DNA from 3 places in the Colwellia sp. MB3u-8 genome. Region 3 is predicted to be linked to each of the others. Evidence: riboswitches for the same ligand, from Rfam matches in the RefSeq annotation. Region 3 holds a riboswitch; each other region holds the start of a gene.

Region 1 (7,750 bases), on a different contig from region 3:
CTCACATCGACATGTTTAAAGTAAATCCCAGTAAAATCAAGATACTTTGCCACTTCAATTGCGAAAATGTTGATAAGGTTTTTTACATCTAAGGTCGTTTGCAATTGCTCAAGTAAGGCTAAATTACGTTGGGCTTGCTGTTCATTATGTTGAAATAATGTGAAGGCATTAAATTTGGAGTTAGGGTAGTTAACAACATTGACTGTCCGCATAAATTGTCCTGATAATTTTGACGTTATTGTTTTTAGTTAATTTAAGCAAAAATCGTGCCTACGGCTTTAGTTGGCATGTTTTATTAAGTATTTAGTGAGAATCGTCAATTTACGCTGTTTATAGCCATATCTAGCTAAAGTGATTTTAAAAGCGGAGGAAAGTAAGACGCTAGGTTAAGTGACCGTTTTTAAGCGTTTTTTTCTAAAAAGATGAGAAATACTTTAGACAAAACAGCCTCTACAAGGCTACACTTAACAGACAAATATTGTGTAAACGCTTTCAATTTGTTGGATTACGCGTTTCATAGTAGCCTCATTTGAAGGCGCTGGTGAATAAGTGGCTATTAATAAGCAGTTCAACCAGGGCTATTCTGCAACTATTATGCAATTTTCATTTTTATCACCTTCGAAGGAATACATGTGACAGGTCACCTTGAATTACTCGCTATATTGTCCAGTGCCGTGTTAATTGTTTGGCTTTTTCGACGCTTGCAATTGCCAGCGATTTTGGCGTATTTAGTGGCAGGTGTGTTGGTGGGTGACCATGGCTTAGCTATCGCTCAAGAGCATGTTAATTATGAACATTTTGCTGAACTAGGTATTGTATTTCTACTTTTCACCCTTGGGCTTGAATTTTCATTACCTAAATTAGTTTCTATGCGGCATCTGGTGGTTACTGTGGGTAGCTTACAAGTGATTATTTCACTTGTGTTATTTATGTTGGTGGCGATGTTTTTAGGGCAAAGCTTAGATGCGGCAATCACCATTGGCGGTATATTAGCACTTTCTTCTACCGCTATTGTTATTCGCCAGTTAAGTGAAAGCGGTGGCATGAAGAAAAAGTCAGGGCAATTATCTGTGGCAGTGCTGCTGTTTCAAGATGTTGCCGTGGTGCCATTGTTAATTATTATCCCTTTATTAGCCCAAGGCGGCGATTCTTCTTTTATTATGGCGTTATTATTTGCACTAGTTAAAGGAGTATTTGTTGTTTCACTCTTATTATTCGCTGGTAAATGGTTATTACCTAGATTATTCAATTTAGTTGCTCAAGTTAGAACCGATGAATTATTCGTATTAACCACATTACTCGTGACCTTAGTGGCATCAGCATTAACACAGTGGTTTGGCCTTTCGATGGCGTTAGGAGCATTTTTAGCGGGTATGATGTTAGGAGAGAGCCAATATAAACATCAGCTTGAAGCTGACATTAGACCCTATCGTGATATTTTACTGGGTTTGTTTTTTGTCACTGTTGGCATGAAGCTCAATATTAATGTTGTTTTTTCCTCTCCTTTGATCATTATTTCGCTGTTAGTCTGTTTTATGGCGATTAAAGTTCTGGTGATTGTTTTACTAGCAAAACGTGCTGGAGAGTCCTCTAAAGATGCTTGGGCCGCTGGTATTATGTTGGCGCAAATGGGTGAGTTTGGTTTTGTTTTAATTGCCTTAGCTAGCCAAGTTGAAGTGTTACCTGAAACCACAGCATCTATCTTACTGGGTACGGGGGTGCTAAGTATGGCAATAACGCCTTATATGATCAGTCATGCGCGCGGCTGGGCACTTTGGTTGAGCCGTGATAAACCACTGGACAGCCAAGCGTTAGAAGAATTACCTCAAAGTACCACACTCAGTGATCATGTTATTATTTGCGGCTTTGGCCGTATTGGACAAACCGTTAGCCGCTTCTTAAAACAAGAGTCGATCGACTTTGTCGCTATTGATATTGACCCCTTACGGACAAGCAAAGCAAGAGAAGCGGGCGAAAACGTGCTTTTTGGCTCTTCTAGGCAGGCTGAATTGTTGCATGCTGCACAGTTATCAAAAGCTAAGTTGGTTGTTATCGCCTTTGGTGAAGATAAACAATCACTTGATGTTATTCAAAAAGTACGTTCTTTATCGCCTAACGTGCCTATTTTAGTGCGTACCCGCAACGACGATCAGTTAGACGAATTACATGCGGCGGGTGCAAATGAAGTGGTTCCAGAGAGCCTAGAAGGCAGTTTAATGCTAGTGTCTCAAGTTTTGTCATTATCAGGCGTGCCTTTTTCTAGAATTGTTCGCCGTGTGCAAAAAGAGCGTAAGAACCACTACAATCATTTACATGGTTTCTTTCAAGGCGAACATACTGATATGAGCCCTGATAGTATTGACCGTATTGAATTTGCGCATGCGATTATATTAGCAGATGATTCTTTTGCTAATGGCCATTCAATTGGTTCATTAAAACTAGATGAGCGCCGTGTTATTGTTGTCGCATTACGTCGCAATAACATTGAAAGCGAAGAGCCTGACGTTGACACGATATTACAATCACAAGATACCTTAATTGTACGTGGCAAACCCAGACGGGTAGAGCGAGCTGAACGTTTTGTCCAAGAAGGGCATTAGCTTATTTGACGGTAGGAATGAGTTGTTAAACCAACAAGCTTGTTCAAGGCTTTTTAATTAACATGGCTTAGATATTAAGAAATTGGCGAATTTTAGTTTCTTGCTCAAGCGCGTCATTAAAGCCGAGGTTTATTAACTCCTTACAATAGTTTTTTTCAAACAATAAGTAGCTAACTAAGCTAGATTCCGCGTCATTGTGAATCCCCATGCTGCGTAATAATAGTCGAATCGACAACGGCAGTTTATCGTAATATTTCACCGCAATACGGTTAAAGTCATGACTAGGGTTGAGCAGATAGGATTCAATATTTTTTAAACCGGTAATGTTTTTTTTCTTTGCATCTGGAATTAGCGATAAGGTGTTGTTAACCCTCACCATGCGTTCAATATCACTTTGCAGGGTATCTGAGAAAACAGAATCAAGTAAGTGACTTGCGATTGCCGCTGTTGTTGGTGGATGTGGGTTATTTTCAACCGCATGAAGCGGTTCTTTTGGTTGCTCGACACCAACAATAAATATTTTTTCTGCTCCTAAGTGGATGGCAGGACTTAACGGAGACAATTGGTGAACTGAACCATCGCCTAAATGATGGCGTTGTATTCTTTCAGACGGAAAAACTAATGGAATGGCCGCTGAGGCCATTAAATGTTGGCTGTTTAATTGCGTAGGCTCGCCCCGTCGCTTTGATCTAAACCAAGGCGAAATAGACGCTTCTGATTGAAAAAAACTAATCGAGTCACCGCTGGAATAACTTGATGCTGTAACCGATACTGCGGAGAGATAACCGCGTCTAATATTGGTATCTATTCGGCTAAAATCTACTACAGTTTCAAGCAGTTGCCTAAGTGGTGCGTTGTTTAATAAGCTTCGGGCACTTTTATTGGCATAATCTGCCTGAAAGTTACCTAAAACACCACCGATTAAGTGACTAAACACACGTAGGGGATCCGTATGATAAATTCTTTCAGGATCGAGGTTTTTCCAGACCCACTCCAACTTTTTGACCGCCAATTGAAAACAGGAGGCATAACAAGCTAATGCGGTTGAGTTGATAGCACCTGCTGATGTACCACAGATAATTGGAAAAGGCACACCATGATTGCGTGGCATAAATTTAGCTATCGCAGACAAAACACCAACTTGATAGGCGGCGCGTGCTCCTCCACCGGTTAATACTAAAGCGTTATTACTCTTGATGTAGCTACGTTTATTCGTCATTAATTAAACCGATGTTATTAAAGTCGAGCGTGATTTTAATCAGTTTTCTATAGGGTGGCTAGTTGAAATTAATAATATTTTCTTGCCAGTACAGGTTAATAGAAAAAAGCTAGCAAATGCTAGCCTTTTAATGACACAAGAATTATTGACTAGTAAAACATTGAACTTATAGCCATTGAACTTGCAGTAATTGAAATAAAAAATTTCTCATGTACTTAATTCAATGGTTATCAGTTTGAGTTAAACGTCTACAGGAAAATAAACCACTAACCACCAACCCGTTCGTTTGCAGCGTCGATTAATGGTTGCGATCCATGTTGAATAAGGGGTAGATTTTCAGAAACAACGTCCCTTGGTAATTTACTAATCATCAAAGAGCCTGTTTCAACTGAACCCTTGGTAGCAGAAAATTCTAACAAGTTTTGACCGTTACACTTAATATCTGAAAAGATATCGCGAATTCTTAATCTATGCGCTTTTAAGAATGAACGCATACGCCTTTTGTCGTCTGCAGCAACATACTCACATATACTTCTTGCAATATCAGCGGCTTGCGCTTTCGGCGCTGATACAATAGATGTCATTGTTAAAGCAGTAATGGCAGTAACGAGTAATAATTTTTTCATTTTAATAACCTTTTACAATACAAATAGAGTTAATAAAAGAAAAACCACAGGATGTACCTAATAACACGGTGACTCCGCTGTCGTAGATAAAGAGAGTATTATCCTTAGACCGGTGGTTTTGCGTAACACGTTTTCGCGTATTTTGCCTTTTCTTTGTTAGTGCAATTATCACTAAAGTCGTAGTTAATTGCAACCCAAGGGTTACAGCTTATGGGTATTTAACACCTAGTCGATTTAATTTTTTAAACATGGCGACGTTAAAAGCTTTACCTATAACATTATTGATTTTGAAGCGATTTTGAAACGATTTTGAAGCGATTTTTATAGAAATGTAGGGCATTAGGTTAAAGGCTACAGCCGTTATCTACAATAGCTATTGTGTGCAGCTTGTCTGTTGATACTTAGGGTCAGTTTGGCCGTATGAAGCTGTGTGACTAAACCTGGTGAGTTTTGTGCAGAGGGAGCAAGTTAGAGGTATGGCCGTAATAACAATCTCACTAATTTTCTGATTATTTACCCAGTTAAAACAACCTTCTACTGCGTTATTTACTTAATAATTAGAGCGACTAGTTATTAAATAAATGTTTTGTATTTTTCTGCTTGTTCTTCATATAGAGAAGAACAGTTAATTGATGCAATGGATGAAGCGCTATTTTGGCTTACATAGTGATAAATAATTAAATATTAATATTTTTCATATATCAACATAAGCGATGACTATGAGGGGGACTTCGGCGAATTATAACTCTAAATCGAATACAAAAAAGGGGCAGCAGCCCCTTAGTATATATATTGTCATTCATTATCAACTGCTGGTTATCGCTTTAAAATTGCATCTCAGGCACGTCGCCTTCAACAACAAGTTCACCTTCAGTTAATGATATTATTTCTGCGACTGACACGCCAGGTGCACGCTCTAATAAGTAAAATTTACCATTTTTTATTTCAATAAAAGCCAGATCAGTTAACACCCTTTTAATGCAGCCTTTACCGGTTAACGGCAGCGTACAATTACTTAACAACTTAGAGACACCATGTTTAGAGGCATGGGTCATGGTCACAATAATATTGTCTGCACCGGCGACTAAATCCATCGCACCGCCCATACCTTTAATTAACTTACCAGGAATCATGTAAGAGGCAATATTACCATTTACATCAACCTCAAAGGCGCCTAAAACCGTTAAGTCAACGTGACCGCCTCTGATCATGGCAAATGATTCTGCTGAATCAAAAATTGATGCGCCTTTTGCCATCGTCACTGTTTGTTTACCCGCATTGATCAGATCGGCGTCAATTTCTGCTTCGGTGGGAAATTGTCCCATGCCTAGTAAGCCGTTTTCAGACTGCAGCATGACTTCGATCCCTTCGGGAATATAGTTTGCCACTAAGGTTGGAATACCTATACCTAAGTTAACGTAGTAACCGTCTTGTAATTCTTGTGCTACCCGCTGTGCTAGTTGTTCTCTTGTTAAAGCCATAAATTACTCCTTACTAACACTGATTATTCTGAGTCGCTACGAACAGTGCGCTGTTCAATGCGTTTTTCGAATGTACCTAAGATTAAGCGATTAACATAAATGCCCGGCGTATGAATGTGATCAGGGTCTAATTCGCCTGGCTCCACAATCTCTTCTACTTCTACTACGGTTATTTTACCTGCGGTTGCTGCCATAGGATTGAAGTTACGCGCGGTTTTTCTAAACACTAAGTTGCCATAACGATCGGCTTTCCACGCTTTTACAATAGCAAAATCGCCTTTAATTGCTGGTTCTAAAATGTAATGCTGACCGTCAAATTCACGTTCTTCTTTGCCTTCAGCTACGGGTGTGCCATAGCCTGTCGCCGTAAAGAAAGCTGGAATACCAGCACCGCCAGCACGCATTTTTTCTGCTAAGGTGCCTTGTGGTGTCAATTCAACTTCGAGCTCACCGCTCATCATCTGACGTTCGAACTCAGCATTTTCACCAACGTAAGAGGCGATAATTTTTTTGATTTGACGGTCAGGCAGTAAAATGCCGAGACCAAAATCATCTACACCGCAGTTATTTGAAACTAGGGTTAAGCCTTTAGTGCCTTTACGCTGAATTTCGCGTATTAAATTTTCAGGAATACCACATAAACCAAAACCACCAGCAATTACAGTCATATTGTCTTCAAGACCGGCCATTGCTTCTTCATAGCTTGACACTACTTTGTCAAATCCTGCCATTATTTGCTCCTCAATATTAATGTTTAATTTATATTTTATTCGCTGATGTAGGTAATGCTCACAATCAACGCCAGTTAATTTATAGTTTTTATTTTAGATTATTTTGCACGATAGGCTATCGAGACTTTTGATAAAGGCGCCTTGCCTAATTTATCGCTAATAAACCATCCTGCAGCCAGTAATTTGTCAAAATCAATATTAGTTTTTATACCTAAGCCATTGAGCATATACAACACGTCTTCAGTGGCGACATTACCTGATGCACCCTTAGCATATGGGCAACCACCAAGACCTGCAATAGCACTATCGACTACCTTTACGCCCATAGCAAGCGCCGCGTAAATGTTGGTCAAAGCCTGTCCATAGGTATCATGAAAGTGCACAGCCAACTTATCAATAGGGACTTTAGCACTAACAGCCTGTAACATTTTTTGGACACTGGCTGGCGTACCAACACCAATGGTGTCGCCAAGTGATATTTCGTAACAGCCCATTTTATATAACTTTTCTGCAACTTCTGCTACTTTTTCTGCTGCAATATCACCATCGTAAGGACAGCCAACTACACAAGAAACATAGCCACGCACGCGAATGTTGGCGGCTTTTGCCGCTTGCATAATGGATTCAAAACGTTGCAAACTTTCATCAATCGAGCAATTAATATTTTTCTGACTAAAGGCTTCTGATGCCGCGCCAAAAATAGCGACCTCATTGGCATTCACCGCCATAGCCGCTTCAAAGCCTTTCATATTTGGCGTTAATGCGGCGTATGTAACACCGTTTTTGCGCTTAATACCTTTGAAAACATCACTAGAAGTAGCCATTTGTGGCACCCATTTAGGCGAGACAAAACTGCCACTTTCAATGTAGCAGACACCAGCGTTAGCGAGTTGCTCAATTAACGCTATTTTATCCTCAGCGCTAATTTGCATTTTTTCATTTTGCAGGCCGTCACGAGGACCCACTTCAACTATTTTTACCGAAGTCGGTAGTACCGGCATAGATATATCAGCCATTATAGGTCCTCTGTAAAGGCGATTAATTCAGCACCACCGTCAACCATATCACCCTCGTGATAATAAATAGCGTCAAC
Region 2 (7,750 bases), on a different contig from region 3:
GATCTAAATTAAAGCCGTTTAATTCTGCCGTACCTGCCACCCGAATTCGATTATCAAAACGTGTTATAGCAACCTTGTAAGTTTCATCCATCACAGTCGAAACAGGCGAAAATTGTTCATTCGTCATTGGAATAGTGAGTGAGTAGCCCTTTACAGGGCAAACCGGTAATTTAATGCCTACTGGGTTCAATAAGTTCACCGAGTAACTCCCTAGAGCCACAACATAAGCATCAGCTTTAAGCTCTCCACTAGAGGTATCTACCCCAGTAATATTAGTCTTATCAAAGTGTAATTTATTTACCTGAACATTGAATTTAAACTCAACACCCGCCATTTTAGCCATGTCAGTAAGCTGCTGACAAAATTGGTAACAATCGCCCGTTTCATCATCGGGTAAGTGCAGGCCAGCAACAAGCTTATCTTTAACCAAAGCAAGGCCTGGTTCAGCTTTAACACACTCATCAACATTTAATAGATTAAATCGTACATCACTCTCGGCTAATAACTTCATATCTTTTTGCACCGCCTCAACTTGTGCATGGTGACGAAAAACTTGTAGCGTTCCCCGCTGACGACCTTGATATTTTATGGCATGATTTTTAGCTAAATCTGACAAGCATTCTCGACTGTAATTCGCCACGCGCAACATACGGTTTTTATTAATCTGGTAGTGACTCTCATTACAATTTTTTAGCATATTCATCATCCAAATATAAAACATCGGTGAAGAACTTGGCTTTACAATAAGTGGCGAATGTTTTTGGGTTAACCATTTCAACGCTTTTAGCGGAATACCCGGGGCAGCCCAAGGAGATGAATAACCATAAGATAACTGGCCTGCATTAGCGAAACTGGTTTCTTCAGCACTTAGGCTCTGGCGATCAACAACCGTTACCTGATGCCCTGCTTGAGCCAAATACCATGCGGAGGTTAGCCCGACTACGCCAGCGCCTAAAACGATAACTTTCATACTCATCACTTAAATATTGTTAAATCATAAAATAGTTAACTACTATGTGAAAAATATCTATCTTCTACAATCGATATTAATTAACATCTGTGTTTAGTAATTCTAAAGGCTATGAGTATTGATGAAATTAAAAGGTAACATAGCATCGGGTTTAGTGACGTTTGAGGTAGCGGCCGAATTAGGCAGTTTTACTCAGGCTGCCATTTATTTAAATATTACAACAGGTGCGATAAGTCAGCAGATAAACTTGCTAGAAGAACAACTTTCAATAATCCTGTTTGAAAGGCACTCACGAGGCGTTCGATTAACTCAAGCAGGCCAACAATTATATAAAGTAGTAAAAAGCAGTCTTGAAGATATAAGCGAGGTAATTGCAGCGTTACATCAAGAAGAAAATTTCGATGGCGAGGTAAGGTTAAAATTAACGCCTTCTTTTGCCTTCAAATGGTTAGTGCCTCGCCTTGAGAGATTCTACAATCGTTATCCCAATATTAGCATTCAAACATTTGCTGAAGGTGCGCTAGTTGACCATCAAAGCAATAACTTTGACTTAGCCATTGATTACAGTCAATCTGCTAATTTTCAACAAAAAAGTGACTTATTTTTATCTGAACAATTGCTTCCTGTGATGAGTCCTGAATATTTTAAAGCCTTTAAATGGCAAGACACCTCTGTAGAAAACCAACAAACGATTTGGCAGTCGGTCACCCTATTACATGATGCTCAGCCATGGCATGGCGCAAGCAAAAATACCGAGTGGCAATATTGGTTCAATCACATGGGCATTACAGCAGACAGTCTTCAGGGGCATTATTTTAATCGAACTGATATGGCTATGGCGGCAGCCGAAGCAGGATTAGGGATAGCCATGGCTCGATATGCCTTAGTTGAAGAAGATTTTAAACAAGGAAAGCTAGTTTCGCCCTTTAATCCGATAGCAGCAAATGCGGGTTATTACCTAATTCAGCACCATTCTTCTTCAGCCATTAACTGCTTTAAGCAATGGTTATTAGATGAAAAACAAAAATTTATTAACTAACCAAAGTTCAGGTTAACTAAAACAGTAGCCAAAAATAATAGCTATTATATTACTCTACTAGGCCATGCGGTGTTAAGAAAAAGAGCGGTTTAGCTTGATAATATACTGGCCGATGAATGCCAGCAATGAATCAATCAAATGATGTCCGAAGCGGGTAGTGTAGGTATTGTCGCACCACAAATACATCACAGTGTAAGTATTTATATTATGTGCTCTAAACCCAATTCGCGTTATCCTGACGCGCCATTAATGCCGCCAACAGCAATTATTAACCCTGAATATTGCATTACTATAATGAGAAAATAAAAGGCAGGGAAGGCTGCTTAAGTGTACCGAGTATGCACCCAATCAAAACACCCTACCGTGACGGCACCACTCATGTGATCTTTGAGCCGCTGGATTTTATCGCCCGTTTAGCGGCCTTAGTACCCAAACCCCGAGTAAACCTCACTAGGTTTCATGGTGTGTTTGCACCAAACAGTCGGCACCACGTGATAATAACGCTGGCAAAACGAAATAAGGCTAAACAAGCATTGCCGACAGGGCGCGGGGAACACAGGCACAAAAAATTAAACGGGTTTTGGGATAGAAATAGAAACCTGTGAGCAATGCGGTGGTGCGGTTAAAATTATAGCGAGCATTGACAAATCGTCAGGAAAGACGATTTGCACAGCGAATGCTGCCCGAAGGTTTAGACACAGGGATGTGTCTAATAAACATCCGTTGATGATTCAAAAGATACTCAGTCACCTGAATACAAAAAATGACGAAGTCGTCGAATTATTGCCCCCATAAAGTAGCGCACCACCTCAGATAAGTCTATTGCCACCCTAGTCTTTTTGATCAGGAGGACCGACAAAATGAATCTAGGTTAAATGGGAAATTCAACCACTATTAATGGTTAAATGTTAAAGGTGAGGTTAAGCGAATGATGGATAATTCGTTTTATTTACGCTGATAAAATAACTAAGAATAATCAAAAGATGATTTTTATGTATTTGTAGCTCATGGTGGATGTAGAAGTAATGAGCGGTAAATTTACCGGCCATTACTTTAACATGAGGTGAATTATTCTTTTCCGGTATACCAATACTTAACAATACCCTCTGCCGGTTTACCGCGGATAGATTGAGAGGTGTTAGGGAAACCTTCAAAATTGGGGGTTAACGTGGGTGAAAGCCAATAACCGGTGTGAATGTCGACGCTGTTAATCATAAAGGTATCTTGCTCTTCGATCGCTTGCATAATGCCTTCTATCCCCATTGACTGCACAGAAAAGTCAGTGACAAAACTTTCTTGAATACAACTGACTTCAGTCCCGTCTTCTAAACTTCCTGGGGTACAGAACCCATCTTCTTTCCAGCCATTGAGAAAAAAGTCTTCACGACTTTGCACTTGAATAATAAGTGTTATCGGTAATTCTATATTTGACGTACCGTGCCAGCATGGCTGGTTAATATCACCACAATATATTTGCATATGCTGATTGGTCAGTGATTCAAAGGTTTTCTGCTTGACCAGTTCCGTTGTTAGCTTGGCATCTTCTTCGGCGTTAAATTGATTTCCGCAGCACTGTAACGCATTGATTAAAATACTATCTACTCTAGAAAATATTCGTTGATCATTAATTACAGTCCCTATTTGCCCCCAAGTAATCTCACCGTCAAAATTGGCTCTGATATCATCGATAATTTCGGCAAACCGCTCAATATAATATTCTTTTAATTCGTCGGTATGCAAGGTGACCCACATCGCGTTCCAGTCAGCAGAAATACCTTTTATAGCTATTTTTTGGGCATGTTTTGCTTGAATAATCATATTGTTTTGATGGGCATCTAATATGATTTTAAGCTTGTCCAACGTGAGTTTCTCACCTTGCTCAACAATAATATCGCCATCGACATTGTTTTGAGTAAACTGCCAAGAAAAATAAATATCAATGTTGAGCAAACGCGCTTGCTCAACAATATATTCTACATATTTTTTAGGCGTATGATAATTAGCTTCGGCGACTACCCATGGTTCTTGGTTATCGTTCCACTGACCATAATTGTAAACCCAAACCCTTTGTGCACCAGAAGCATTCATTGCTTGTAATGCTTCAAGATACATTAATTTTACATATTCATCTCTGGAACAACTATCGCGTTCAGACTGGGATAGGCCATCATAAATCCAACTAGGGGAGTAGTCTTTAAAACTAATACCTCTCACTATATGACTAGAAAGTTTACCTCTGGGGGAGGGGGTTTCAAATTTACCCTTATATGATTCAGGGTAGTCAGCAGAATGAGGATTGACGCATGAAGCCGTTACAGATGACGTGGCTACGGGTGGTGGATTTGAGACTGTATCGCTACTATCACCTCCGCCACAGGCGCTTAGGAGAAAAATAACAACGAATTGAATAAAATACTTGTTTGAGAAAAACATTCACAACCTCTAATAAATGATGTAATTAATAAATCACAGTAAAGGTTGTAAAAATATCCATATAAATTGCAACCCCACGACCCTATGCAATGCACTTAGGCTGGTAGCTTTGCGTCTATTAATTTTCATTAATAGTTGCCAGTTATTTCACGAGTCTACTGTAAGGTAAGATAAAATCAAGGTGATTTATACACGTCATTAAAAGTAGTGGCTCTAGCGATTATAGAAAGAAAAAATTAGGGAATAGATTGTTAGCCATGGTTCAATTTCACAAAAGAGGTTGAGCGGATGATTGATTATGTTGATATGTTAGTAGCCAGTAAAATGACAACAAAGCAATTAATTCGGTCAAAATAAACTGTTATTTAACGTGTGTCTGGTGCCATTTATCACAGTTGTAGAAGCTAAATAAAGATCAAAAAAACAGAGTTTTTGGGGCATTTTTGTTTCTGCTTTGACTCGTTGACGAAATAGGTTTGAATACGACGGGGGACGCGCAGCTAATACAGCTGGTTATTTGCCGGAGAAGAATACGGCATGTACCACGCCTGGGATCTTTTGAGTGTTGGCAGAGAAACCCGCAGCGGCTTTGTCGTTAATTTGCAGATTAATGAACAATAGCTCTTACAAAAAATTGGATGTCTGGTGCTTACAGTTGCGTTATAATCAGCATTAAATAATTCTATAATAACAAAGTTGAGCATATCTTTGTCCCACATGAGAAACTGCGAACGTTGCTATGATTTATACTTTTGCAACTATTCAGGCAACCTATGGGATCATTGTCCTGCTTGCCGTCGCAGCATATTGGACGTGCAAGACCGTCGGCATTATGATGCCGTGCAACAACAGCTACAGTACGCATATGGCTGGGGCTACAATATAGAATATGACGTTGCCCAATATGATTATATTCTAAACGAAGATGGCAGCCTTACATATAGCTGTAGGCCTAGCCATATTTATCATGCCCAGGTAAGGCAGTTGATAATTGATGGCTTTCTTGCCCGAATCGCCCAAGAATATATCGAGGGTGCTACGTCGCAGTATATGCTCGATACGGCTTACGGCGCTGGAGTTGATGAAGCCTGCCACTCATCTTTTTTCATTCGTCATGAAACAAAAGGATTTACCTTCACTTATAGAGCGGAACCGAAAGTGCATTTTGTCTTTAATGATAGTGGCGAAGTCATCCCTATGGCTTATGTCCCCTTTGAAGACAAAGAGATGCGAAAATCCTATGGACGTGGCTGCGCAGACTATATCCGTCAAAATCCAGATTTATGCCAAGAGCAAGCTGAAACCAGACAAAGTTTATGCCAAGAACAAGCTGAAACCAGACAAAGGATCGCTTACGAGGCAAAAGTCCAAAGCGAGGAATGGGTTGACGAGCGTGCTGTTAGAAACATTAAGCGTTTAAAATATTTTATATTAATACCCTGGATATTACTTCATGTGGTTGCAGCGAGCTTCTTATTGGTTTTGTCTTATCCCGAACCTGAAGGTTTTTGGGCTAGTAGCTGGCATAAGGCGAAATATTACGTCTTTATTCTTGGCATTTACGTTTCAGCACACATTCCTTACTATGTCGCCAATCACAGAATTACAGTCGCGAATTGTAGGTATAGCGAAAAAAAACGAGATGAACTGCTGCAGCCTTTAGATGTGCCTCTACAAGTAGTCGCAGTCAATAAAAATCCTCCCGAGCCATCCGGCACACACACAGACTCAACTAAGTACTGGACGCTGTGGAGAATTTTTTTGGCTCTTGCAATCAATGTGGGCGGAATTCTATTAGCGGTTTATTTGTTCGAGACATATGTTTGGCCCATAGCCTAACGGTATCCTTTGGCAGCAAAAAATATTCATGGTGGTTAAAATAATTATCTAAGGCTCACTAATGCCACTGGCTGTGTGAAAACTCCCAGCGTAAATTTTTTATGTGACGCTACGTAAATTAACAGGTGGTTTGTTATCAAACGTACTACAGAATTTAATCTACAGCGCCTTTTTTCGTTGATATTATCTAATTACACCAGTTCAAAATAGTTTTCACACAGGCTGGCCACACTGAAGACATTAGCATTTTATAATTTATACTGAAAATTATTGTATGTTTTGATCTACAGCGGACATAGATGAACAACCACCTTATGCTAGAAGTTTCCTGATAGCTGACGTTAACCAGAGATGAAAAAATCTGTTTATTGACGATAACGCCAATATCTAGTTAGGTCTGAATTCGAACTAAGCCACCATTATAGTCTTTCAACTAATATCAAGCTGCGACCAAAGCGGTTCTCTTGCGGCGAATTGATAAGCCAAGGAATCCAAAGGCGGATATCCATAGTGCCCACATGGGGGGTTCCGCAACCTGCACTGAAGCGGCGTGATAAGCTACTCCGCTGTCACTATCGACATGGAAACCCGAAGCGATGCCGCTACAGCCATCACCACCTATTTGCGCGGCGTCACCAGTGCTAACGTAGGATAACGCTGAGAATAGACCACCACAGGAGCCACCGGGACCCAGGGCCTTGGCGTTTGCGCCGACGTGGATGTAGTCTCTGGCCAACAACGTACCGAGAAAGGACGAACCATCACCAAAGTCGGCATTGCCACCGGCATTCCAGATAACGTTGTCACTGTTTGCGCCATTGACCATCACAATCTTGCTCCCTGCACCCATCTTAAGGATGTCGCCGATATTAAACACCCAGTACTGGTCTTTCTTATTTTGTCCATCAAGAGTAAGGGTCCGACTTGCCGTGGTCGAGAAGCTAGGAGCTTCGTAAACGCCGGAAAGCAGCGTCAGGTCGGCGGGCATCGTTGCACTGAGTATCTCGGTTGTGACCATTTGGGAAAAAGCAAGTTGCGCTGCTAGGATCTGATTCTTGTTGCCATCGACCGTGTTGATCAGGCCAGCTACTAGCACCGCTGCGTCGACCGGATTATTCTCAATGACAATTGATGACTGCGGCTCGCTGTTGGCGTCTTCTGTATAGACTCCCACCGCGGCAACGGTGCCACCCACCGAACCGCCCACGCCGATGGATGCTGCCCCACCTGCCTCGACGTTGCCGTCGACTTGTGAAGCTGCGCCGGTTGTAACAGCGCCCGCCGCCGCCAGATTACCACTGACGCCACCGCCTGCCCCCACGGTTGCTGCACCGGCGGCCGTAACGTCACCACCTACTTCCGAGTGGTCACCAGTAGTTAGTACGCCGCCCGATGTCATGTTACCACCTACTGTTGCTATTTTTCCTGTCGATGATATGCCGCCAATAGTGATAGCTCCGACTGCCGTG
Region 3 (7,750 bases):
CAATGCAGTTAATCGAACTCCACATAGTGCTTTTTCACTGCCTTCGGTGGCTAAAAACGCGCAAAGTCGCGTCAGTATTGAGTTGAGAACTATTTTGTTATTCAACAAATAAATCAACTGAAATCATATTAACAATAGGCTGTGTGGAAATAACAAACTCTAGCCACGTACCTAGCAAATAGCACAAGAAATTTATAAATTAAGCACTTAGTGGTGCTAGTGATGTTGAAGAACAGTGACAGCATTGGAACTCATTTATTAATTACCGCTACGATTATATTAACTTTATTTTGGATTAGTAACGCATGACATTTTTACCTTTATTTAAAACAACAGAGCTTGGCCCTTATACCCTTAAGAATCGTATTGTTTTGCCACCATTAACACGTTCTAGAAGCTCTCAACCGGGAAATATTCCTAACCAGTTGATGGCTAATTACTATTCGCAACGTGCTGGCGCTGGCTTTATGGTCACTGAAGGCACTCAAATTGAACCAAGAGGGCAAGGTTATGCGTGGACACCCGGTATTCATAGTGCAGAGCAAATCAGAGCGTATTAAGAACGAATGGTCGTTAAACGACGTTGACCCAACAAGCATGTATGGCGGCACTGATAAAGGTTATACCGATTACCCTGTGTACGCTTTATAAGCCGTTTTTATAAAAGCGGGGCATGGATTAATGAGTCATTAACTGCTGGTTAAACTAACCCATTTATAAATTACTTTCTTGAAAAATTTTAGGATATAACAATGTTAAATTTCAGTTTTCAAAACCCAACCCGTATTCACTTTGGTGAAGGGCAAATTACCGCCATTTCACATGAGATCCCACTAGATGCAAGAGTTTTACTGGTTTATGGTGGTGGTTCAATTAAAAGTAATGGCGTATATCAACAAGTGAGTAATGCGCTTACAGAGCATACTTGGTTTGAATTTTCAGGTATCGAACCAAATCCAACCTATGACACTTTGATGCAAGCGCAAGCAATAATTAAAGCAGAGAGCATTGATTATTTACTCGCTGTTGGTGGCGGTTCAGTTGTTGATGGCGCTAAATTTATTGCCGCAGCTGCACTTTATGAAGGTAATAGTGAAGGTAATGACCCTTGGGATATTCTGGCGAAACAGCAAGCGTTGACAAAAGCATTGCCTATTGGCGCGGTATTAACGCTACCAGCTACCGGCTCTGAAAGTAACGGTAACTCTGTGGTAACACGTGATGGTAATAAGCTACCTTTCTCTAGTCCGTTAGTTCGTCCATTATTTGCTGTGTTAGACCCAAGTGTGACTTTGTCATTATCGGACCGTCAAATCAGCAATGGTGTGGTTGATGCTTTTATTCATACTATCGAGCAGTACTTAACTTACAGCGTAAATGGCAAGGTACAAGACCGTTTTAGTGAAGGTTTATTACAAACATTGATTGAAGAAGGACCAAAAGCGTTATCGCCAGCGACTAAAGGAGACTTAGCAGTTCGAGCTAATATCATGTGGTCGGCAACCATGGCGTTAAATGGTCTTATAGGAGCAGGTGTACCACAAGATTGGTCAACGCATATGATAGGTCATGAACTTACCGGTGCTTTTGGTATCGACCATGCGCGTACCCTCTCTATTGTATTGCCTGCGGTAATGAAAGTGCGTAAAGAGCAAAAACGTGAAAAGTTACTACAATATGCAGCACGCGTTTGGCAGATAACGGATGGTGATGACAACGCGCGTATCGATAAAGCGATTAGTTTAACTGAGGCATTTTTCGAAACAATGCAAGTACCCACACGTTTATCCCACGTTGATCTTGGTAGCAAAGATATCGACTTACTGATTGAACGATTAGAGCAACATGGTATGACGGCATTGGGCGAAAATGACGATATTACCTTAGCAATAAGCCGTGATATTTTAACTCAAGCATTGTAATGATTCATCATAATTAAGACAGGTATAAGTGGCGTGTGTATTACCTTAAAAGTTTCACACGCAGACTTTTTTAATACCTCTTAAAATTAGAACATAAAATTAGAACATAAAATTTAACAGATTACAGCTAATGTAATTTTAGGAAACCTTTCATGCCAACACTTACCTCCTATAACCCAATTAATCGATCGCCTTTGGGTGATGTACCTATTTGCGAGCCTGCAGATATTCCGGCTATCGTTCTACGTGCGAAGCAGGCGCAAAAATCTTGGGCAGCATTATCCCTTGATGAGCGTCAACAAATAGTCGTTCAGGCTTATGAGTGCCTTACTGCAATAGAAGATCAGTTAACATTATTGATCGGTAAAGAAATGGGTAAAGATCACCGTAGAGCAAGTTATGAAGTGGCTGGAACCGTTCAAAATGCCGCTTATTTTACCCAGGAAATAGCGCAAGCGCTAAAGACTGAATCAATGGGACCTAATGCTGAAATACAATATCGACCATTAGGCGTTGTTGCTGTGATCTCACCTTGGAATTATCCATTAGCTATGGCGAATAACTTGTTGTTGCCTGCACTCGTTGCTGGTAATAGTGTGGTATTAAAGCCGTCTGAAGAAACGCCTCTGGTTGCCGAGCTTTTTGTTAAAACGTTAAATAAAGTGTTACCTGAAGGTGTGTTACAAATCGCACAGGGTAATGCAGAAACCGGTAAGGCGTTAGTTAATAGCGAGATCAATATGGTCGCGTTCACCGGCTCATTAGCTGCAGGCAAACATATTATGGCCAGTGCGGCATCAGGACTAAAACGTTTAGTCATGGAGTTAGGAGGTAATGACCCTCTTATTGTAATGGCAAGTGCTGATATTGATGAGGCAGTTCAGTTTGCGGTGGCAAGCTCTTTTGAAAATACGGGGCAAATGTGTACCTCTACTGAGCGCATTTATGTTGATGAACGTATAGCTGATGAGTTTGAGCAAAAAGTCGTCGCTTTAGCTCGCCGATATCGAGCGGGTGCTTGGGATCAAAGCCATGCCAATATTGGACCTATGGTTAACCCTCAGCAGCATGAAAATGTACTCTCTCAACTAAAAGATGCTCATGTTAAAGGGGCAACATTCTTATTAGGAACGCATCATTATGAACTACCTTTTATACAGCCTACAGTCGTGACAAATATCACACCCGATATGCAGCTAGAGAAAGATGAAACCTTTGGTCCTGTTGTTGCCATAAGTCGTTTTAAGCAATTATCTGAAGCGGTTGAACGTGCCAATGCCAGTGCTTACGGCTTAGGTGCTGTGGTTTTTGGTGGCGCTGGAGCAGATAAAGTTGCGCAACAAATGGAAGCTGGCATGGTAGGAGTCAACCAAGGTGCTGGCGGCATTGGACCTTGGGTCGGTGCAAAACAAAGTGGTTTTGGTTTTCATGGTACTGCGGCTGGACATCGTCAGTTTGCGCAAGTACGCGTTATTAGTAAATAAGTCAGTAAATAAGTCAGTATTTAATGGAGTAAACAATGAATACAAAAAAAGATACAGTCGCCGATTTTTTTGTCGCTGCTTTAGAACCCGGTGCCGAGCATCTCGCTTTACCTGCATGGGGTAACCGCCATATGAATGCGGCACACTTAGATGAACATTATGACGTCAGTCATATTAAACGACACGAGTTGGATAAAGTGCCGGGTGCATTTCAGTTGTTAAATGTTTTGGCAAAAGATGAATGTAAACGATTGATCGCGATTAGTGAAGCGTTAGGTTATCTGCCCGATGCTGCGGTTTCTTTACCGCGCAGTGTTCGACATAACGACAGCTTGACTTGGATTGTTGATGAACAAACCGATGGGATTATTTGGCAACGCATCTCGCATTTAATGGATGACCGACAAGCTATTTTTTCTGGCAATAAAGCCTTGGGTATCAATGCGCGTTTTCGATTTTATCGTTATAACCCTGAGGATTATTTTAAACCGCATTCTGATGGTTCTTGGCCGGGTAGTCGTATTATTAATAATGAGCTAGTCGCTAATGCTTATCCTGACCGTTATAGCCAAATGAGCTTTTTAATACTATTAAGTGAAGGCTTCGAAGGTGGTGAAACACGTTTCATGGTCAATGCGGATGATCCTACTAAACCGACAACAGCGGGGGGTAAGGTTAGTCATGTTGATATTCGAACCCCTGCTGGCAGTATATTGTGCTTTCCGCATGGCATGCATCCTTTAAGTTACATACACAGTTCAGTGCCGATTAGTGAGGGAGTTAAATATATAATCCGTAGTGATGTTTTATTTGAGTTGTGAAGTCACATAGTTAATTTGGTCATCTACTAGCAAGTGGGGTAGCAGCTTAGAGAAGAACGTAGAGGGCTCAAACCCAAGGCTGCACCGCTGACTGCCGAACAAATATTAGCTAAAATGGGTAGCTGACCATTATACGCGTTAAGCGCAAGCTAGCTATTGGCCGCTCTTTAGGTCAACTGATCGCTAAAATTTAACATGAGGTTTGTAATGGTCAACTAACACTGGAAAGATTTTAAGCTATAAATTATTCCAGTTTCATTAAACCATTACAGCCCGCACTATCCTATCAAAATAAGAGTCGTTCAGAGCCAGTGAACTTACGATCAAAAACAATTATATATATCCATACAGCAAGTATTAAGCCAATAGTATTGACTTGCCTAGCAAGGAACAATAGAATTAATTTATTGTATGGTTTTAATAAGGGCAACGTCTACCTAAAACTTTAAAACGCAAAAAACTACCGGTCTAAAGCGTTTAACGTTATGGCAGCGGAGTTACCTAAACCGGCAAAGGTACCTGACAATACTAGTTTCTTGAACAAGACAATTCAAATTATCCACATTATTCAAATTATTCTGGAACCAACAATATATGCCATTTCATTGTATAAAATATCATGCCCTTGTGTTTTTTATCTTACTAGTGTCAACGCCAAATCATGCTGTGGTTAGTGACAAATTAACCCGCGCTATATAGTTCAGCTTAAGTCAGTCCCTCTGTTAAAATGTTCTTCACACCATGGTTAAATGTTTTAGGATCAGTTTGATTTTAAACCTTGATTGTTATCGATTTCCCAAGGATATTCACAATGAAAAAAATGATATTAATTACAGTTTGTATCATGTTTGCTATAGCAGCAGTAACGAGTATAACCGCGACCTATTTTATCTCAAATCAAGAGATAGATAATATTATCTTAAAAAAATCCCAAGCGCAGGCTGCTTTAATCGCAAACAATGTTGCGTATGTGTTGCGCACATCTTCGAAACCCTTGCATGATTTACAAGCATTAATGACCTCTCTCAAAGAACGGCCAGATATTTCCTACGCAGTGGTTATTGATAAAAACATTACAGCCATCGCACATAGCGATAAACAAAAATTAGGTAAAATTTATAAAGACAGTTATACCCTCGAGGGGGCAAGCAAAGGAAAGTCACAATTTTCGAAATGGTATGCAGAAATACAGCAAGTTTGGGTCTACGATATTATGGTTCCTGTTCATGTTGATGGTGAGCTCTTTGGTGCTTTTGATATAGGTATTCCTATCACAGAAGTAAGTGAAGCGGTTGAGGATATTATGTTGACTCTGTTGATCTCAATCCTAGTCATCTTTGTAATATGTGTATGCGTACTTGTTTTGTTATTGGCTAGATTTGTTAAACCACTTTCGGGCTTGCAAAAAGCATTACAAGACATCTCTAAAGGAGATGGTGATCTTACCGTTAGATTACCCGTACAAGGCTCAGATGAGATAGCCAAGATCGCTTCTGATTTTAATATATTTGTAAATAACATCAATAAGATAATTTCTAAAACAGTCCAAACAGGTATAGATTTAGCTCGCTCAGCGACAGAAATTCGCAGTCAATCTTTGCAAGCGCTATCAAGAGGTGAAGAGCAAAGTGGTCAATCTTTAGTCGTCGTAACCTCTATGTCTCAAATGATAGCGACTATTAATGACATATCTCACAATGCCACTAGTGCGGTAGATTCAGCACAAAAAGCGAATAACGGGATCCAGAGGGGGCGACAAACGCTACAAGAATCTATTATGACGATTAATAATCTTGGCGATGAGATGACAGATATGTCATTGGTGATCACCTCGCTAGCGAAAAAAACGCAGTCTATAGGTTCTATACTGGACGTTATTAGAAGCATTTCAGCACAAACTAATCTTCTTGCACTCAATGCTGCGATTGAGGCCGCTCGAGCAGGGGATGCTGGACGAGGGTTTAGTGTGGTGGCCGATGAAGTAAGAAGTCTTGCGAGTAAAACAGCATCGTCTACAGATGAAATCCAAACAATGATCGACCAGTTACAAAATGAAGCAAAAAATGCAGTAATTGCGATGGATAGTAGTAAGTCTCTCGCAGTCGACAGCGCTAAAACAACGCAAAATGCTCAGGAAATGCTTGACGATATATCAGAACAAGTATCAATGATACTTGATGTGAATACGCAAGTTGCAACCGCCACTGGCCAGCAGTCAAGTGTTGCCAATGAAATTAATGTCAATATGGATACCGTTGACAGCTCTGTTAAAGAAGGCTTAAATGCGAGCTATGAGTTAGAAAAAACCAGCAAACAATTAGAGGAGCTTGCGCTCGCTTTAGATCACCATGTTGGATCTTTCAAAATATAATATTACCCTCATGACCTACATGAAGCACGCTCTTACGCACGTATGAATGGATGCGTAAGAGCAGTGATTTAGCCCCTTTGTTATTTCAGTCCTAGTTGGTGTCTGTCCCTCAAAAATGGGCTTTTGCAATAGCACAGCTTAGTAAAAAACTCACTTCTATCAAAGAGTATTTCTTCAGGTATTCAAGGTAGGAGTTTGGGTATAACTATTCCGAAGTGTTAAGTCTCTTTAAAAGCTAATGTCTCGAATGTGCCTTCCTGACATTCCAGCTAAAAATCTTGCCATATATTTTCTAATGAATTAACTACTGCCTAAACGCTGTGACGCCCTGTTATATGGAAGTCAGTATGATTTTTCGAGGTGTGTTACTAAGACGTCTTATTAACACAGTATTTATTATAATAAACACTAAGAAAATCCACTTAACCATCTGAATTTAATGGTTTTTATTTATTTTTTTTGTTCAGGTTGTATTACTGAGAGGTCTTAGTAACACGCCTTAATATACATGTGATTTAGCATTACTAGTTTCTAATACTTTGAAAGTATGGGACATTAATGTTAATTTAATGTTATTTATGATGCGTATGTTACTAAGACGTATACATAATAAGTTGTTATATGCTTTTCTAACATTGGAGTATCATTTACATGGAATCTCATTTAAAAATTATAGAAGCTTTAGCTAACGGAATTGATCCGTTAACAGGTGAGGTACTTCCTAGTGATTCGCTTCATAATAACCCTGAAATAATAAGGTCTCTTTTTGCTATAATCGATCATATAAAGAGTTCTTCAATTAAACAGCCTAAAATAAAGAAAACGCTTGGGCAAAAGCGAGATGAAAATATTAAAAAAGGCTTACCTGAAAATGCAGGGCTACCTTGGAACGACGACCAACGAGATAATCTAACTGAGCAATTCAAATCTGACGTTTCTCGTGAAGAGCTCGCTGAATTGCATGGTCGTACAAAGGGAGCTATTACCTCAGAGCTTAAAAAACTTGGTCTAATTGAAGATTAACAAGCATATAACAAGCTGTTCAAGCGGGACAAATTACAGGGCGTTATACGCTAGGTGAAAATCAACCATATGGAGGTGCTCTTTGAAACCTGAGTTAAGTATTAAGCTGGATTACCTACAAGATCGTAA

The links. A riboswitch is a leader RNA that binds a small molecule or an ion and turns the genes downstream of it on or off. The one in region 3 is predicted to bind cyclic di-GMP.
Region 1: another riboswitch for cyclic di-GMP. It lies ahead of H4J54_RS10630 (DUF3718 domain-containing protein); the one in region 3 lies ahead of H4J54_RS03350 (methyl-accepting chemotaxis protein).
Region 2: another riboswitch for cyclic di-GMP. It lies ahead of H4J54_RS15410 (hypothetical protein); the one in region 3 lies ahead of H4J54_RS03350 (methyl-accepting chemotaxis protein).

The regions. Positions count from the first base shown of each region.
Region 1 covers NZ_JACGVA010000064.1:45,963-53,712, forward strand. The annotation lists gene H4J54_RS10615 (GGDEF domain-containing protein) at 1-212, opposite strand, end outside; gene H4J54_RS10620 (monovalent cation:proton antiporter family protein) at 633-2,600, shown strand; gene H4J54_RS10625 (patatin-like phospholipase family protein) at 2,668-3,819, opposite strand; gene H4J54_RS10630 (DUF3718 domain-containing protein) at 4,086-4,445, opposite strand; cyclic di-GMP riboswitch class I at 4,510-4,602, opposite strand; gene H4J54_RS10635 (3-oxoacid CoA-transferase subunit B) at 5,270-5,926, opposite strand; gene H4J54_RS10640 (CoA transferase subunit A) at 5,950-6,657, opposite strand; gene H4J54_RS10645 (hydroxymethylglutaryl-CoA lyase) at 6,756-7,673, opposite strand; gene H4J54_RS10650 (acetyl/propionyl/methylcrotonyl-CoA carboxylase subunit alpha) at 7,673-7,750, opposite strand, start outside.
Region 2 covers NZ_JACGVA010000070.1:77,795-85,544, forward strand. The annotation lists gene H4J54_RS15390 (D-amino acid dehydrogenase) at 1-970, opposite strand, end outside; gene H4J54_RS15395 (LysR substrate-binding domain-containing protein) at 1,092-2,009, shown strand; gene H4J54_RS15400 (peptide deformylase) at 2,151-2,315, shown strand; partial or broken gene H4J54_RS15405 (transposase) at 2,351-2,804, shown strand; gene H4J54_RS15410 (hypothetical protein) at 3,078-4,442, opposite strand; cyclic di-GMP riboswitch class I at 4,507-4,592, opposite strand; gene H4J54_RS15415 (hypothetical protein) at 5,256-6,281, shown strand; gene H4J54_RS15420 (ice-binding family protein) at 6,721-7,750, opposite strand, start outside.
Region 3 covers NZ_JACGVA010000037.1:216,040-223,789, reverse strand. The annotation lists gene H4J54_RS03375 (CmcJ/NvfI family oxidoreductase) at 1-112, shown strand, start outside; partial or broken gene H4J54_RS03370 (alkene reductase) at 306-557, shown strand; gene H4J54_RS03365 (iron-containing alcohol dehydrogenase) at 753-1,922, shown strand; gene H4J54_RS03360 (aldehyde dehydrogenase) at 2,075-3,406, shown strand; gene H4J54_RS03355 (2OG-Fe(II) oxygenase) at 3,442-4,227, shown strand; cyclic di-GMP riboswitch class I at 4,643-4,732, shown strand; gene H4J54_RS03350 (methyl-accepting chemotaxis protein) at 5,039-6,598, shown strand; gene H4J54_RS03345 (hypothetical protein) at 7,250-7,621, shown strand; gene H4J54_RS03340 (hypothetical protein) at 7,704-7,750, shown strand, end outside.